DNA from 2 places in the Shinella sp. GW821-FHT11G07 genome. Region 2 is predicted to be linked to the other one. Evidence: riboswitches for the same ligand, from Rfam matches in the RefSeq annotation. Region 2 holds a riboswitch; the other holds the start of a gene.
The links. Region 2 has a riboswitch for cobalamin ahead of AC1RT2_RS00370 (ABC transporter substrate-binding protein). Riboswitches for the same ligand answer to the same signal wherever they lie in the genome.
Positions count from the first base shown of each region.

Region 1: linked by a shared signal. The riboswitch ahead of AC1RT2_RS30860 (acyl-CoA thioesterase) and the one ahead of AC1RT2_RS00370 (ABC transporter substrate-binding protein) in region 2 are both predicted to bind cobalamin.

Region 1 covers NZ_JBXARJ010000026.1:8,641-17,037, forward strand. The annotation lists gene AC1RT2_RS30840 (methylenetetrahydrofolate reductase) at 26-880, opposite strand; gene AC1RT2_RS30845 (flavin reductase) at 1,050-1,550, opposite strand; gene AC1RT2_RS30850 (methionine synthase) at 1,577-2,605, opposite strand; gene AC1RT2_RS30855 (DUF1852 domain-containing protein) at 2,633-3,616, opposite strand; cobalamin riboswitch at 3,997-4,206, shown strand; gene AC1RT2_RS30860 (acyl-CoA thioesterase) at 4,270-5,142, shown strand; gene AC1RT2_RS30865 (LysR family transcriptional regulator) at 5,145-6,032, shown strand; gene AC1RT2_RS30870 (MFS transporter) at 6,079-7,341, opposite strand; gene AC1RT2_RS30875 (LysR family transcriptional regulator) at 7,578-8,397, opposite strand, start outside.
Region 2 covers NZ_JBXARJ010000001.1:64,766-73,162, forward strand. The annotation lists gene AC1RT2_RS00325 (alpha-D-ribose 1-methylphosphonate 5-phosphate C-P-lyase PhnJ) at 1-462, opposite strand, end outside; gene AC1RT2_RS00330 (carbon-phosphorus lyase complex subunit) at 459-1,559, opposite strand; gene phnH (phosphonate C-P lyase system protein PhnH) at 1,563-2,183, opposite strand; gene phnG (phosphonate C-P lyase system protein PhnG) at 2,183-2,662, opposite strand; gene phnF (phosphonate metabolism transcriptional regulator PhnF) at 2,755-3,486, shown strand; gene AC1RT2_RS00350 (class I SAM-dependent methyltransferase) at 3,488-4,264, opposite strand; gene AC1RT2_RS00355 (pseudoazurin) at 4,264-4,716, opposite strand; gene AC1RT2_RS00360 (ABC transporter ATP-binding protein) at 4,713-5,516, opposite strand; gene AC1RT2_RS00365 (FecCD family ABC transporter permease) at 5,513-6,538, opposite strand; gene AC1RT2_RS00370 (ABC transporter substrate-binding protein) at 6,538-7,545, opposite strand; cobalamin riboswitch at 7,765-7,996, opposite strand; gene AC1RT2_RS00375 (MurR/RpiR family transcriptional regulator) at 8,031-8,397, opposite strand, start outside.

The DNA of each region.
Region 1 (8,397 bases), on a different contig from region 2:
CACCAACCCTATTGTCCCGGGGAACCTACCAGGAACCGCGCTTGCGCAGCCACGCGGCCGCCTTGTCGACACCGCCGAACGGGAACACATGAATCTGGGCGATCACCGCCGGCGTTGCGTTTTTGCGGTGCTCTTCGAATGGCGCGACAAAGATGTCCGGCGCATAGCCGGTCGCGAGCGACAACAGGCAGCCGCCATGACGTGTCAACATCGAAAGCGAATTGCCGACACCGCACAGCGTTCCGTATTTGATGAGCGTGGTTATCTTCGCCGGTCCGGCAACACCCATGTGTATTGGCATGTCCAACCCGACATTGAAAAGGCTTTCCGCCCAGGCAAGCGCCTTTTGCGCATCGAACCCGAACTGCGTGACAATGCGCAGCCGTGCGCCGGTCCGCTCGGCGAAGGCCTGCTTGTTGCGCAATGCCTCCAGCGCGGTCGCCTCGGAAAAGTCCAGGCTTCCCTCGGGATGTCCGGCGACCGCGAGATCGGTGATCCCGTATCGGTCGAGAACACCGGTCTCCAGCAGGTCCATCGAAGAGGCGAACGGCCCGGTTGGCGGACTGACGCCGCCACCGATCACGAGCACATCCGTCACGCCTGCCCCCTCGGCCAGCTGGCCGACGCGGAATTCGAGCGCCCCCTGCGAGAAAATCCGGCGCGCCGCGAGATGCGGGACCGGTACGCATCCCACTTCCCGCAGGCGCCGTGCCGCCGTCAGCATTTCTCCATCCGTTTCGACCGTGCCGATGTCGGTGAGATAGACGCGAGTGCCGCGCGGCAGGAAGGCGCCAAGATCGCCGACCGTCAGTATCTGCTTCGGCAGGATTTCGATGGATGCCGGAAGCTTGCCTGCATCAGCTCGTTCTGTTTCGGTCATTTTCGCTCGCATTGCGGCAGCGCGGTGGAATGCCGGCACCAAGAGGAATGGACGCTCTTCTCACAGCGCGACGTATCTGCGCACCATAATGTTGACGGCTTGCGCCGTTTTGCGTCTAGGAGAGCGCGTCGTATGCCGACCCCGCCTGAAAGAAGACCGCTGTGGTGGCCTAACCGTTGAGATAGCGACGCATGCAATAAAGCAACGTTGCCTGTTCTTCATTCTCACGAACGTCGATTACGCGCCCGAGGAGAATGCGATGGGTTGCCTCGTCAACTTCATTGGTGAGCTCGCATTCGAAGCTGACAGAGGCGTTGGCCAGGATTGGAACACCCGTTAAGCCTTCTCTCCACTCGCCAAGCGTAAATCGATCCTCCGTCGGTGTCTTTCCGCCAAAGACATTCGAAATGTCCTCATGGCCTGGCATCAGCGTGTTGACACAGAAGTGGCGCGTGTTCTCAAAGGCATAAAAACACGAGCTCGAACGGTTGATGCAGACGAGAAGTGTTGCCGGCGTGTCGCTGACGCTGCAGACTGCTGAGGCCGTAAAGCCGTAGCGCTTCCCGCTGTGCCTGGTGGTGACGACGTTGACCGCCGAGCCGAGGCGAGACATGCCGTTGCGAAACGTGGCTTTATCCACGATGTCGAAGCCGTGCTTCACCATGTTCATGTCGGCCCCCTGCTGCTCAGCCAGCACTAGGCCGAGAGTTCTTTTCGGACGATTTCTGCGCCTGCTGCCAGAGCATTCAGCTTGCCTCTTGCTACACGGCGAGACAGGGGCGCCATTCCGCAGTTCGTGCAAGGGCAAAGTTTGTCCGCATCGACAAACTGAAGCGCCTTTCGTAGGGTCGCGGCCACTTCCTCTGGGGTTTCAATGGTATTGCTTGCCACGTCGATGGCCCCGACCATCACCTTCTTGCCTCGAACAAGCTCCATGAGATCCATCGGAACATGAGAGTTGTGGCATTCCAGGGAGATCATACCGATGCTGGATTTCTGTAGCTTGGGGAAAGATTCCTCATATTGCCGCCACTCGGACCCCAGGGTCTTTTTCCAATACGTATTGGCCTTGATGCCGTATCCATAGCAGATATGGACAGCGGTCTCGCATTTGAGGCCCTCGATTGCTTTCTCCAATGTGGCGACGCCCCAGTCATTCACATCATCAAAGAAGACGTTGAATGCGGGCTCGTCGAACTGGATGATATCGACGCCGGCAGCCTCCAGCTCCCTCGCTTCCTCATTAAGGATCTTGGCAAATTCCCAGGCCAGCTTTTCACGGCTCTTATAGTGACTATCAAAGAGCGTATCGATCATCGTCATGGGACCCGGCAGAGCCCATTTGATGGGCTGCTTCGTCTGCTGACGTAGAAATTTGGCGTCTTCGACGAAAACCGGCTTCTGGCGAGACACGGCGCCCACGACCGTGGGGACACTCGCATCATAGCGATTGCGAATTCTGACGGTCTCACGTTTCTCAAAATCAACCCCGTCGAGGTGTTCGATAAACGTCGTAACGAAATGTTGGCGCGTTTGCTCGCCATCGCTGACGATATCGATGCCTGCCTGTCGCTGATCATCCAACGACAAACGCAAGGCGTCCTGTTTGCCCTCAATCAGTTCCTCGTCTTGCAGCTTCCAAGGCGACCAAAGCTTCTCAGGCTCTGCAAGCCACGAGGGTTTGGGCAGGCTGCCGGCGGTTGACGTGGGCAACAGTGTTTTCATGATAGGCGACCTTGTGTTTCCAGTTCGTCAGAGGACGTGATTGGCAGACCATTGCTCAAGAATGGTCCTGTACGGTTTGATGAAGTGCTTCTCGGCGAACTTCCCCTGCTCAATCGCCAGCCGACTCCGTTCTTCTCGATCGTAGACAATCCGGGTCAACGAGTAATCCTGGTGCTTCAGATCTGGCTGATAGCAGGCACCCGCCGCGGAATTGGCGTTGTAAATCTCGGGTCGATAGATCTTCTGAAAAGTCTCCATCGTGCTGATGGTGCTGATAAGCTCAAGATTGGTGTAGTCATCGAGCAGATCGCCGAGAAAATAAAAAGCCAAAGGGGCAACGCTATTCGCCGGCATGAAAAAGCGAACTTGCAATCCCATTTTCCCGAAATATTGGTCGGTCGAGGAGAGCGTATTCTGTTTGTATTCGACGCCCAATACGGGATGCTGATTGTCCGTCCGATGATAGGTTTTGCTGCTTGATGCGCTTAGGCATATGACTGGCGGCTTGTTGAAATGCTCTTTGTAAGCATTTGAATTCAGGAAGCACTTGAACAAGTTTCCATGCAGATCGCCAAAATTATCCGGCGTGCTGAACCCGGGTCGATTTTTGTTATGCTCTGGCAACAACACGCTGAAGTCGTAGTCGCGCACATAAGAGGAGAAATTATTGCCCACGATGCCGTCAATACGTTCGTTCGTTTTGCGATCAACAACAGTTGTTTTCAATATTTCAATGAGCGGAAAGGCATCACTATAGCCTCCGGCGCCAATGCTCATCTCGACGGAAATGATTTCGAGCTCGACAGAGTAACGATCACCTTTGGGGTTATCCCAATGCGCCAGAGCGTTGAAACGGTTGTCAATCATCGTCAGCGCATTGTGCAGGTTCTCTCGGCGGCTCTCCCCTCTAGCCAAATTAGCAAAATTGGTCGTAATGCGCGTATTTTCTGAGGGGTGATATTCCTCGTCTAATTGAACTACCTTAATATTAAAATCGAAATCGCTATTCATCACGACGACGCGCCCTGTTTCCCGAGAAAAAACCTAAGACTATTTACGTAAACTTCAGGGTACACCGGACATTACTTTCTATATTCCCAGTCGGCAGCGTTCACACCGCCCAGACATACGAGTGGTGTGCGGTTTATGCCTGAGGGATCGATCGAGAAAAAATGGTATTATCTCACGGAAGCATGAGCCGTGCTCATGATTTGAGGCCGAAGCCAGAGACAAAAAATGCGGAGATGACGGTATCTCACGAGCCGCCTTCAGACATCGAGGTACTCGAATGCCCGTTCAGCACGCAAAACCGACGGGACATAGGCGCGGGGGCACCTTCCACATCCGCCATGCCTCCGTGATAGACGCCTTGACCGCTCTGGCGACATGAGACATTGGTTCGTCATCGTGGTTCTGCGGATGAAAGTCCGGAGCTAAGAGGGAATTCGGTGAGGGCTTTGATCAAAGCCTGAAGCCGAGGCTGCCCCCGCAACTGTAAGCGGCTAGCGAACGTCCATCCATGTCACTGAGGCATACCTCGGGAAGACGGACGAAAGCAATGACCCGCAAGCCAGGAGACCTGCCGCGATAGATAACGTCCACGGGCGGGGTGTCCCGGAGTGCCGCTTTCGCGATAAGCACTCCCGTGCCGTCGTCTCTGCGTCATGCCGCTGCCCGGCCGCAACCTGATGGCAGTGCAGATGACAGAGATCGCGACCATAGAAAAGCCTGTCGAGCACGGCTCCGCAACCAGTCTTATCGATATCGTCTTTCCCGGAGATACCAACCATCACGGCACTCTGTTCGGCGGAGCCGGACTTGCTCTCATGGATCGCGTAGCCTTCATAGCGGCAACCCGGTTCGGGCGGGCGCCCTTCGTGACCGCCTCTTGCGAGCGGATCGATTTCAGGCAACCCGCACGGATCGGGCACATCGTTGAGTTCACGGCCAGACCGGTCAAGGCTGGACGGCGCTCCTTGACGGTCGAGGTCGAGATGGCGGCGGAGACCATAGTCGGTCGCCAGCGACACACCTGTACGCGCGGCATCTTCCATATGGTCGCGATACCGGAGAGCGGCCACGCGGCGAACTATACATTGCCCGAGCTCGCGGCAGCGGAAACTCTGAACGCCACGGACACCGTTTTCATGGTCGACATCGTCTTTCCGGATCAGGCAAACAGCGTCGGCCGGATGTTCGGGGGCGAGGCGATCGCCTACATGACCAAAGCCGCATTCGTTGCAGCGTCGCGCTACTCCGGCAAGCTGGTCGTCCTCGCCTCATCAGAGCGCATCGATTTCGCACGAGCAATCAAGATCGGTGAAATTGTCGAGGCGGAAGCGCGCGTCGAGCGCGTGGGACGCAGCTCCATGTCCATCGAGACGAAACTTTGGTCCGAAAACCTCCTGACCGGCGAGAGGCATGTTACGGCCACAGGATGTTTCACCATGGTGGCGGTCGATAAAGACCACCGGCCGGTTCCTGTTCGCGATAGCGCCACAGCGGAATCGCTTACCTTTAATCACGGGCGGGCATAACCGTGCTGGACAGGCAACATCTATCGATCTTGCGTGAAGTCGACCGTTTGGGCAGCCTAACGGCTGCGGCTGAGCGGCTGAACGTCTCCCAGTCGGCTCTTAGCCATACGATCCGCAAGTTGGAAGAGCGCTACGGCGTGGCGATGTGGGAAAAGGACGGCCGCAACCTTCGTCTCACAGAGGCTGGCCGCTACATCGTGACACTAGCACAGCGCGTTCTGCCCCAGATTGAAAGGGCCGAGGATGTCCTGTCGGATTATCGCCATGGCCAGCGAGGCTCGCTCAAGATTGGCATGGAATGCCACCCATGCCACCAGTGGCTTATGGGGGTCACAAAGCCCTATCTCATGGAATGGCCGGATGTGGGCCTGGAACTGAAGACATCATTTGCTTTCGGCGGTGTGGCGGCGTTGACGGGGTACGAGATCGATATCCTGATCACGCCGGATCCGATCGAGACGTCCGGCATTCATTATGTTCCAGTGTTCGACTATGAGCTGGTGCTTGCCGTTCCGGCCGATCATCTCCTGACGCTGAAACGCCATGCCGATCCTACGGATCTGCTGAATGAGACACTATTCACCTATCCGGTACCGCCGGAGCGACTGGACGTGTTCACGCAATTTCTGGTGCCCGCCAATTGCCGGCCGCGACATCACCGCAATGTCGAGACGACGGAAATGATGCTCCAGCTCGTGGCGGCAGGGCGCGGGGTCAGCGCCATTCCCAGCTGGCTAGTGCGCCGAGAAGCAGCGGCGCTCGGTGTCTGCCCCGTCCGGATTGGTCAGAGCGGTATCCAGAAAAGCATCCATCTCGGATTAAGAGATGGCGACGACACTGTCGATTTCATCGCCGGGTTTCTCGCGACGTCACGCCAGACATCGGCGTGACGTTTCAGGTGTAAGGCCATCTGGAACGTCTGAACCTTGCAAGCGTTCATCGCGCGATCGCAACCTGCCTGGGCTGACGTAACTTCGGCCAGAGGATCAGCCAGCTCACCAGAACAAGGTTCACGACGTTCCACAGGAAACCATGCAGGAACGCCAGGCGGTAAGACCCGGTCGCGTCGAAGATGTAGCCGGCAGCAAGGCCCCCGCATGCCATGCCGAGCACCGTCGCCATCAGCACCAGGCTGATGCGGATGCCGGCTTCACGTGGCGGCAGGAACTGGCGGATGATCACAGCATACATCGGCACTATGCCGCCCTGGAACAGCCCGAACAAGCCGGAGATCACATAGAGCGAGGCTTGGCTGTTGAAGAACAGATAAAGCAGCAGTGCTGCCGCCTGCATGGAGGAGCCGAGGATCAGCATCGGGCCGGCCCCGATCCGGTCCGCGACCACGCCGGAAGCGAGACGGCTGACGACGCCAAGGCCGAGCATCAGCGACACGATCTGCGTGCCTACGGCGACGCCGTACCCGAGATCGCCGCAATAGGCCACGATGTGGACCTGCGGCATCGACATCGCCATGCAGCACGCAAACCCCGCGACGACGAGAATGCCTTGCAGCACATTGGGCTTGAGGCCGAGTTCCTCGCGCGCCGCTTCGGTCGCCGCATCAGCCTCGGCATAAGCCGCAGTCTGCAGGCGCCGCTTCAGCAGAAGTCCGATCGGCACCATCACCAAAGGGACGAACAGGCCGATGCCGACATGGGTGGCCCGCCAGCCCTGCGCCGTTACAAAATGCTCGATGATCAGCGGCCATACCGCGCCGGAGAGATAGCTACCCGAGGCGGCGAAAGTGACGGCAAGTGCGCGCCGCTTGCGGAACCAGTGGGACAGATCGGAAATCAACGGCGAGAATCCAGCAGCGGAGCCGAGGCCGATCACCGCGGAAATCGCGGCGAACTGCCAAATGTTGCTTGTGAAGGCGGCGGCGATATAGCCGATGCAGAGCAGAAAAGCGCCAATCAGCACCGGTGCGACAATGCCGACCCGATCCGCGAGGCGTCCCATCGCCACCCCACCGAAGGCGAAGCCCAGCATGGTGTAGGTATAAGGCAGCGAGGCGCCGCCGCGCAACGTGTCGAACTCGAGTTGGAGGGTCGGCAGCACCACCACGATCGACCAATTGCCGACGCACGCAACAGTGCCAAGAATGAGTGTGAGCACCAGCCGTAACCAGGCATAGTTTGAATCGACGCCGCCGACTTCGATTCCACTAGGCGCGCTCATCCGCTTCTCCAAATCTGCCATGTCGAGTCCGTCTTCAACCCGGTTTTGTACATTGAATGCGATTGGCTTTACAGTGTCGATAGGGCTCGCAATCTGGACCTTTAGCTCCGTGGCACTTGTTGTCTGGCTCACCCGATAGACTGGGTAAGTCCAACTGGCTGAACTTGCCATTCGGGGGGCCGTTTGATGGGGCAACGTCGGCGGTCTTAAAGGGATCAGAACCACTGATCCTTTGTTGGCTCAGTTGAGCATCCGCCTCAGTCGGAAAGTCGCGCCCGCGCCGCCAGGAAGTCAAGCATCACCCTCACCCGGGACGGAAGCGTACCGCCCTGGCCCTGAAACACCGCATGGAAGGTCTCGCGATCTCCTGGGTTGAGGTGCTCGGCAACTGGCACCAGCCGCCCGGCAGCGATATCGTCGCGGACCGTGAACGTCGCCATCCGCGCCAATCCGACACCTGCTAGCGCCAGCCGGCGCAGCCCCTCCCCGTCGCTCACTCGCACCCTTTCGCTTGGCGGCAGCTGGATGGTCAAACCGTTCTCTATCACCGGCCATCCATCCACAGCCCTGGCATAGTTCAGGCTCAGGCGGTTGTGGGTTCTGAGGTCGTCCAAGCTTTCCGGCTTGCCTTGGCATTCGAGATAGGACGGCGCCCCGACGATGGTCATCGACGTACTGCCGAGCTTGCGCGCGATCAGCGTCGACGACTTCAGCGGACCAGCGCGGATCGCGATATCGACGCGCTCGGCCATCAGGTCGACGACAGCGTCGGTCTGGATAATGTCGACGGCGAGTTCCGGAAACGAACCCAGAAGGTCCGGCAGAAGCGGCATCAGCACATGCGTAGCAAAGGAAGCGCTGGCGTTGAGGCGAACGCGGCCGGCAGGGGTGTCGCCGGCCGCTGCCTGCCTCTCCGCATCATCGATATCGGCGAGGATGCTGGCCGCGCGCTCGTGAAATGCGCATCCCTCCGGCGTCAACTGCAATTGACGCGTCGACCGGTTGATCAGCCGAACGCCAAGCCTCTCTTCGAGCCTCTGCACCAGCTTGCTCACCGCCGATGGCGTCATGCCGCAT
Region 2 (8,397 bases):
CAGGCCGTATTCTTCCAGCGCGTGCATCTTGCGCGTCTCGGTCTCGCGCGGCTCGAGGAAGCGAAGCGGCTCCGGAATCGGCACCTGGTAGACCAGCGTCTGCCCGGCCGTCAGCTTCTCCTCGGGAATACGGTGGCGCGTCTGGATGATCGTCGCCTCGCGGGTCTCCGTCGTCACCGCGACATTGGCCACCTTCTGGAAAAAGGCGCGGATGGAGACGGCATTCGTCGTGTCGTCGGCGCCCTGGTCGATGACTTTCAGCACATCGTCCGGTCCGAGGATCGCCGCCGTCACCTGCACGCCGCCGGTGCCCCAACCGTAGGGCATAGGCATTTCACGCGATGCGAAGGGCACCTGATAGCCGGGAATGGCGATCGCTTTCAGAATCGCCCGGCGGATCATGCGTTTCGTCTGTTCGTCGAGATAGGCGAAATTGTAGGTCGCCAGATCGGTCGTATTCATTCTGCGGCCTCCGGAAGATCGATGTTCTGCGCGGCCTCGTACTCGCGCCGCATGCGGCGTACGAGATCGAGTTCGGCCTGGAAATCCACGTAATGCGGCAGTTTCAGGTGCTCGACGAAGCCGGTTGCCTGGACGTTGTCCGAATGGGAAATGACGAACTCCTCATCCTGCGCAGGCGCCACGATATCCTCGCCGAACTCTTCCGCACGCAACGCACGGTCGACCAGCGACATGGCCATGGCCTTGCGCTCGCTCTGGCCGAAAACGAGGCCATAGCCGCGGGTGAACTGCGGCGGGTTTTTCGCCGAGCCCTTGAACTGGGCGATCATCTGGCATTCGGTCACCTGGACGCGGCCGAGCGAGACGGAAAAGCCGAGTTCCGGCATATCCAGCTCCACCTCGACCTCGCCGATGCGCACTTCCCCAACGAAGGGATGGGTGCGGGCGTAGCCGCGCTGGGTGGAATAGCCGAGCGCCAGCAGGAAACCTTCATCGCCTCGGGCGAGCGCCTGCAGACGCAGGTCACGCGCCATCGGGAATTCCAGCGGCTCGCGTGTGATGTCGCCTGCGACATGGCCGTCCGGCAAGCTGCCATCGCCCTCGACCAGGCCTTCATCGGCCAGGATGTCGGAGACGCGCATGACCGCCTCGCCGGGCTCTTCCCGCTCCAGGCCCGCTTCGACAGTCTCGTCACCCAAAAGTGACGGGTCGAGAAGGCGGTGGGTATAGTCGAAGGTGGGGCCGAGAAGCTGGCCGCCAGGCAAGTCCTTGTAGGTCGCCGAGACGCGGCGCTCGATCAGCATGGCGCCCGTCTCGACCGGCTTGGAATAGCCGAAGCGCGGCAATGTCGTGCGATAGGCACGCAGGATGAAGATCGCCTCGATCATGTCACCGCGCGACTGCCGGATGGCGAGCGCAGCCAGCGCACGATCGTAAAGCGAGGCTTCCGCCATCACGCGGTCGACAGCGAGGCCAAGCTGGGCGACGATCTGCTCGATGCCGATTGCCGGCAGCGAGCGGTCACCGCGGCGGCGGTCGGCGAGAAGGCGATGGGCGTTGGAGATGGCGGCTTCGCCACCCTTGACGGCAACGTACATGGTTCAGGCCTCCCCTGCGGCGGATTTGACGCGAAGAACGGTGGTGCGCGGCAGGCAGAGGATGCCGTCACCGGCAACGAGGATCAGATCCACGCCGCGCGGAAAACCCTGCCGGTTCTCGGACCAGAAATGCGGGAACATGTCCGGCAGGCCGATCGGCGCGATCTCTTCTTCCGTGCGGATGCCCGGGCCGGTCAGCACCAGCGGCCGACCACCCTCGAAGGCCTCGATTTCGACGACGAGCGTCGTCGAACGATCCGGATATTCCTGCGTGCCCTGGGCGAACAGGCAGAGATTGGGCAGCATTGCGCCCTTTTCCACGAAGGCGAAACGGGCGTCCTGCCGCTCTTCCGTCACGGTCGCGCCGGCATTGAAGGCGAGCCAGCCGGGCAGCGCCGACTTGGCAAGCACCGGCGTCAGCCAGATCGATGTGTCGTGATCGCAGAGCGTGAGCGCCACTGCACCAGCGGTAGCGTTGAGCGGTGCGGGCGGCGTCACGGTCGCGGCAACGCGCCCGATCGTGCCGGGACGGGCCATGCAATCCATCAGCGTGCGGAAGACGGCCTGCGCCTCGAACACCGGCTTCTGAAAACCGCCGGCAAAGGCGAGCGTATCGAGTGACATCAGTCCTCTCCCCGAACCATGGTGAAGAAATCGACGCGGGTGGCCGCCGTCTGGCGGGCCTTTTCGGCGTCCTCTTTGGCAACGCGGGCGGCCACGGCATCGAGCAGCGTCTCGACTTCGGCTTTGCGGGCTGGCTGCTGGAACAACGCGTCAAAGGTCGCCGCAAGGCGCGCCTTTGCGCCATCGGTGCCGAGCGCCTGGCCGTGACCGACCGTGCCGTCGTCGAGGCGGATGCTGGCGCGGCTCACCGTCGCCTCGCCGAGATTGAACGGCGCACCGCCGCCACCGATACGGCCACGTACCATGACGAGGCCGGTTTCCGGTCCGCGCACCGGCTGGACCGTCGGCTTTTCGCCGAGCGCATCCCAGGCTGCCTGCAACTCGGCCCGGCTTGCCTTCGCAAGCAGGCCCATCGCCCTCTGCCGCTCGCCGCCCGCGTCCTTCGCGGTGGCTTCGGCAGATTTCTGTAGTGATGCCATTGTCATTTCTCCAAATGTCTATTAATCTAGACAACCGAACATCTAAGTCTTGTCTTAACGGGGGCGCGTGACAAGGGTATGACAGGCACAAAATGGTAGAGCGGCAATCGGGCGTCGCCCTCTGGCGACAGATCGCGGACCGCATGCGGCTGGCGATCAACAACGGGGATTTCGACGAAACCAACATGATGCCGCCGGAAGTGGTGCTGGCGAGCCGCTTCGGCGTAAATCGGCACACGGTGCGCAGTGCGCTTGCAGCACTCGCGGAAGAAGGCATCGTTCGGCCGATCCAGGGTATCGGCACGCGCATCGAGCGTCGCGACCGCCTGCGCTTCCCGATCTCGCGGCGCACCCGCTTTTCGCAGGGCCTTGGCAATCAGACACGCGATATCGAAGGCAAATTGCTGGAGGCGATGACGGAGCTCGCACCCGCTGTCGTCGCGGAAGCGCTGGGATTGCTGGCAGGCACGCCTTGCGTGCGGATGGAAACCGTTAACAGCGCCGACAAACGGCCGATCTCGCGCGGGACTCATTATTTCCCGGCCGACCGCTTCGCCGAGATTGGCGCGATCTACGAGCGGACACGCTCCGTCACCGCTGCCTTCCGCGAACTCGGTGTGCCGGATTACGTGCGTCGTTCAACGGAAATATCCGCCATCCATGCGGAGGGCGACGACATGCGGCACCTGAAACTCTCGCCCGGCGCAATCATCCTGGTGGCGACGGCCGTCAATACGGACCTCGACGGCACGCCTATCCAGTTCTCCCGCACGCGCTTTGCCGCCGACCGGGTCAAGCTGACGGTGGAACCGGAGCTCGGCTAGACTATTTTCGGCAGCAAAGGATGAAGCGGCGGTAAAGCAGCGTGCGCAGCTTGTTGCGCAGGTCAGCCGTACGGCGCTGCGCTGCCGCGATCGGCGCGTGGGAGCCGATCGTCATATCCCGAAAACCGAGCGCTTCGAGCAGTGGCAAAACGCGTTCGACGCGCAGGCCGTCGCCAAACGGCAGACGCTCCATAATGCTGGAGTGCCGGTCGCTCATCGCGCCGTCATAGAACGGATCGACGCCGGCAAACCTGTCGATGATGGCAATGGCGCGGCTCGCTAGCCGGCCGAGCCGGGTGGGCGCTGCCCAGTCGCCATCGAAGAACAGCAACATGCCGCCGGGTTTCAGCATGCGGTACCATTCGGCAAAGGCCTGTTCCGGCGTGGTCAAAGTCCAGACGAGATGACGGCAGACGATCGCATCATAGCTCTCGTCCGGTTCCATCGGGTTTTCCGCATCGGCAAGCAGGAAGCGAAGGTTTTTAGCGCCGGCATGTTTTTCCCGCGCAACCGCCAACATCGCTTCGGAAAAATCGAGTGCCGTCACCTCATGGCCGAGCGAGAGCAGCAGGCGCGTCACCTCGCCAGTACCGCAGGCAAGCTCCAGCACGTGACGCGGCTCCGGGCCGAGCCGTTCACGGATTGCCGCAGCCCAGGCGTCGAATTCCGGCCCTTGCGGAATGCGGTGACCGAAGGCGAGGTCGAAGGTCTCCGAGCGGCGCGACCAGTAGTCTCGGATGTCTTCCTTGAGATTGCTGTTGGAAAGCGTGCCGTGCATCACTTCCCCTCGCCCGCATCCACGCGGGCAAAAAGGTCGTCGAAGCGCGGCCGGGCGCGGGCCGGTACCTCGACCGTGCGGATCGCATCCGTCAACTCCGCCTCGCCGACCTTCACCAGCATGACCATGCCCATGCCGAAATGCGGCGAGCACTTGATGCCGTAAAAGCCCGGCTGGTCGAAGGTGACCTCGATCTCTTCGTTGATCTTGCCCTTGAAACCGGCATAGCCCTCCGGAACCATGCCGTCGATGCTCGCGGCATTGTGGCTCTTATGGGTGGCAATGAATTTGATGCTGTCGCCCGACTTGATCGCTAAGAAATCCGGCTCGAACACCATCGAGCCCTTTTCGCCACGGTTGCGCATCTCGACCTTGAACGTCTCGGCGGCGGCCGGAAGAGAATGAAGAAAAGCGGCCATCACGGCCGTGGCGAGAAGGAGCCGGATTTTCATCTTGCCTCTGCAACGAGCTTGAGTTTGGCCGGTCGCGGATTGGGCCGGCGGTAACGGATGAAGCAGCCGCCGACGCTGTCGCGCTCGATATCGACGGTGACGCCGAACACGTCGTGCAGACGCTGCGGCTCCAGCACCTTGGCGGGCGCGCCGAGGGCCACGATGCGTCCTGCCTGCATCACGGCGATGCGGTCACAGAACATGGCGGCATGGTTGAGGTCGTGAAGCGCTGCGACCACGGTCAGGTCCTGTTCACGCACGAGCTGGAGCAGGCCGATCTGGTGGCCGATGTCAAGATGGTTGGTCGGCTCGTCGAGCAGCAGGATCGGCGACTGCTGGGCAAGCGCACGGGCAATATGCAGCCGCTGGCGCTCGCCGCCGGACAGCGTGTGCCAGAGACGGTTGGCGAAATGCGCCATGTCCACTTCTTCCAGAGCCCGGTCGACGATGGCATCATCCGCCTTCGACCAGGGTGTTAGCGCGCCCAGATGGGGCGTGCGACCGAGTTCGACGGCCTGGCGCGCCGTGATGCGTTCCGTCGTTTCCGCTTGCTGTTCGACGAAGGCAATGCGCCGCGCGATCGCCTGCCGCCCGTGCGCCAAAAGCGGTTTGCCGTCCAGCGTCACCTCGCCACGCTGCGGCTTGCGGATGCCCGCGATGAGCGCCATCAGGCTGGTCTTGCCGGATCCGTTCGGGCCGATGATGCCGAGAAACTCGCCGGGGCGCACGTCGAGCGAGACATCCGACAGGATTTTCGTGCCACCCGCCGACCAGGAAAGTCCTTTTGCAACCAGTGTCATAGCGCCGATCTCCTCTGACTTAGGATGAGCGCAAAGGCCGGTGCACCGAACAGCGCCGTAATGACGCCGATAGGCAGCACCTGGCCGGGAATGATGACGCGGGACAGCACGTCGGCGGCGATCATGAAGATAGCGCCGATCAGCGCCGAGGCCGGCAGCAGCAAGCCGTGGCGCACGCCGACGACCATGCGGGCGGCATGGGGAATGACAAGGCCGACGAAGCCGATCGAGCCTACGATCGAGACCATGACGGCCGTCATCAACGCGGAAATGGCAATCAGCACGACGTAAACGCGGCGCACCGGTATGCCGAGCGATGCAGCCGATTCGGTTCCGAAGGTGAAGGCGTCCAGCGCGCGGGCATGCCAGAGGCAGACGAGCAGGCCGGCAAGCGCGACCGGCAGCGCCAGCCAGACATCCGGCCAGCGCACGCCGGAAAGATTGCCGAGCAGCCAGAACATGATGCCGCGCGCCTGCTCGGCATTGGCCGCCTTGGTGACGATGAACGAGGTGAGCGCGTTGAACAGCTGGGAGCCAGCGACGCCTGCCAGAATGATCGCGCTGGTGCCGCGCCCGGCGCGCACGGCCAGAACGCTGACCAGAGCGAAGGCGACAAGCGCGCCGATGAAAGCGCCGATCGGCAGCGTCAGCATGCCGGCACCGATGCCGAGGATCGCGACGGCGACGGCGCCGGTCGAGGCACCAGCCGAAATGCCGAGAATATAAGGATCGGCCAGCGCATTGCGCAGTAGCGATTGCAGGATCACGCCGGAAAGCGCCAATGCCGAGCCGCAGCAGGCGGCGACCACGGCGCGGCTCAGTCGGTAGTTCCAGATGATGCCCTCGTCGATCGGCTCCAGCGCATAACCCGCCTGCCAAAGACGGTTCGCCACCGTCTTGGCCACGACATCGAGCGGGATTGCCGTCTCGCCAACCGCCGCGCCCACACCGAGTGCGGCAAGCAGGAGCACGAGCGCCGCGAAAGCGGCGCCCGTCCGGAGCAAGAGGGGGCGATCTGCCATCACTTGGCGAGGCCAGCCTTTTCGACCGCGTCGGCGAGCACTTCGATGCCCTCGATGGTGCGGATCGTCGGGTTCATCGCCTGGGCGTCCATGTCGACCACATAGCCGTTCTTGACCGCCGGCATCAGGCTGGCGACCGGATCTTCCTTCAGGAACTTGTGCTTGACGGCGACGTCATCGGCCGGGAAGCGGCGGCGTTCCATCTTGCCGGCGACGATGATCGTCGGATCGGCCTTGGCAACGGTTTCCCAGCCGACGGTCGGCCATTCCTCGTCGCTCTCGATGACGTTCTTGATGCCGAGCGCGGACAGGATGTAGCCCGGCGCGCCGTTGCGGCCGGCGACATAGGGGTCGATGTCGAGTTCGGCGCTGGAGAACCAGAAGACGGCGGACAGCTTGCCGTCGGCAGAGGCGATCTTCTTGCGGGCCGCGGCCTCGCGGGCCTTGAGCTCGGCGATCACCTTCTCGCCCTGATCCTGTACATTGAAAATCTGCGCCAGTTCGCTGATTTCCTTGTAGATAAGGTCCATGGTGAAGACCGTCTTGCGCACACCGTCTCCGCCACCGGTATTGTCTTTGCCGATGCAATCGGCTGGCGAGGTGTAGACGGGGATCTTCAATTCCTCGAACTGTTCCGGCGTCGCGACGATGCCTTCCGGGCCGACATGCCACTGGAACTGCGCCGTCACGAGGTCCGGCTTCTTGGCGACGACGCTCTCGAAGCTCGGATCATTGTCGGCAAGGCGCTCGACCTTGGCATTGGCCTCCTCGTAACCGGTCAGAACCGGGCCGATCCAGACCGCGGTGCCGACCATGCGGTCGCCGACGCCGAGCAGGTAGAGGATTTCGGTCGAACTCTGGCCGAGTGAGACGGCACGCTCCGGCGCCTTCTCGAAGGTGACCGGACGGCCGCAATTCTCGAACGTCAGCGGATACTGGGTTTCGGCGGCGTGGACCGCACCCGAGGAGAGAACAAAAGCTGCCGTGCCGGCAACGAACGAAAGCAGAGGGGCGGCACGTGAGGCCGCGGCAAAGATGGTCATGGGTTTCTCCCGAATGAAGGACTGCGCAAAAGGCGCGGAGGGACACGGCGGCAGGCAGAAGCCTAGCCGACGCACCAACAGGAGCGGATCGATTGCGGTCGGGAGAAAGCGAGTAGATATCTGCCAGGGGTGGCAGCGAAAATCGTCATGGCGTCTCCGTTCCGGGCATCCCCGCCCGTGACTTGGATTGTTGCTATGACGGCAGGTCTCCTGGCTCACGGATATCTGCTGCCTGTCTGCCTTCCCGCGGAAAACCGCAGTGGCATGACGCATAAACGCGTCCGAGGACAGGCGGCAATCCGCCTACAGTTGCGGGGGCAGCCACGGAATGGGTCCCTGTTGGGTCGTCCGCACCGTGTTCCCTATTAATCCCCTGGGAGTCATCCGTCAGGGAACCGTCGGCCCATCCTTAGTCCGCGCCACTCGGCAGCGTCAAGGCGCGATAGCCGTCAGGTCTCGAAATCCCCGAAGACATCCTGCAGGCGGGTCAGCGTATCGACGCGTTCACTCACCGCCTCGCCCATCACGACGATGATGTTGCTGAGCATGAGGTCCATGACGGCCGTCATGGTGGCGGCACCATCCCACAGCGGACCATGGGAGCCGGGTACGACGAGGCAGATGTCGGAGACCTCCGGCCCCCAGGGGCAGAATTCATCGGTGAGCAGCACGACCTTGACGCCGGCACGCCGCGCCTCCAGCGCCAGCGGTCGCGCCTTGGCGGCGAAGCGGCGCACGTCGTGCAGGAAGAGCAGCCGCCCCTCGACGGAACCGTCGAGCACTTCGGCATAGGTGCCGTTGACGCCATCGACGAAC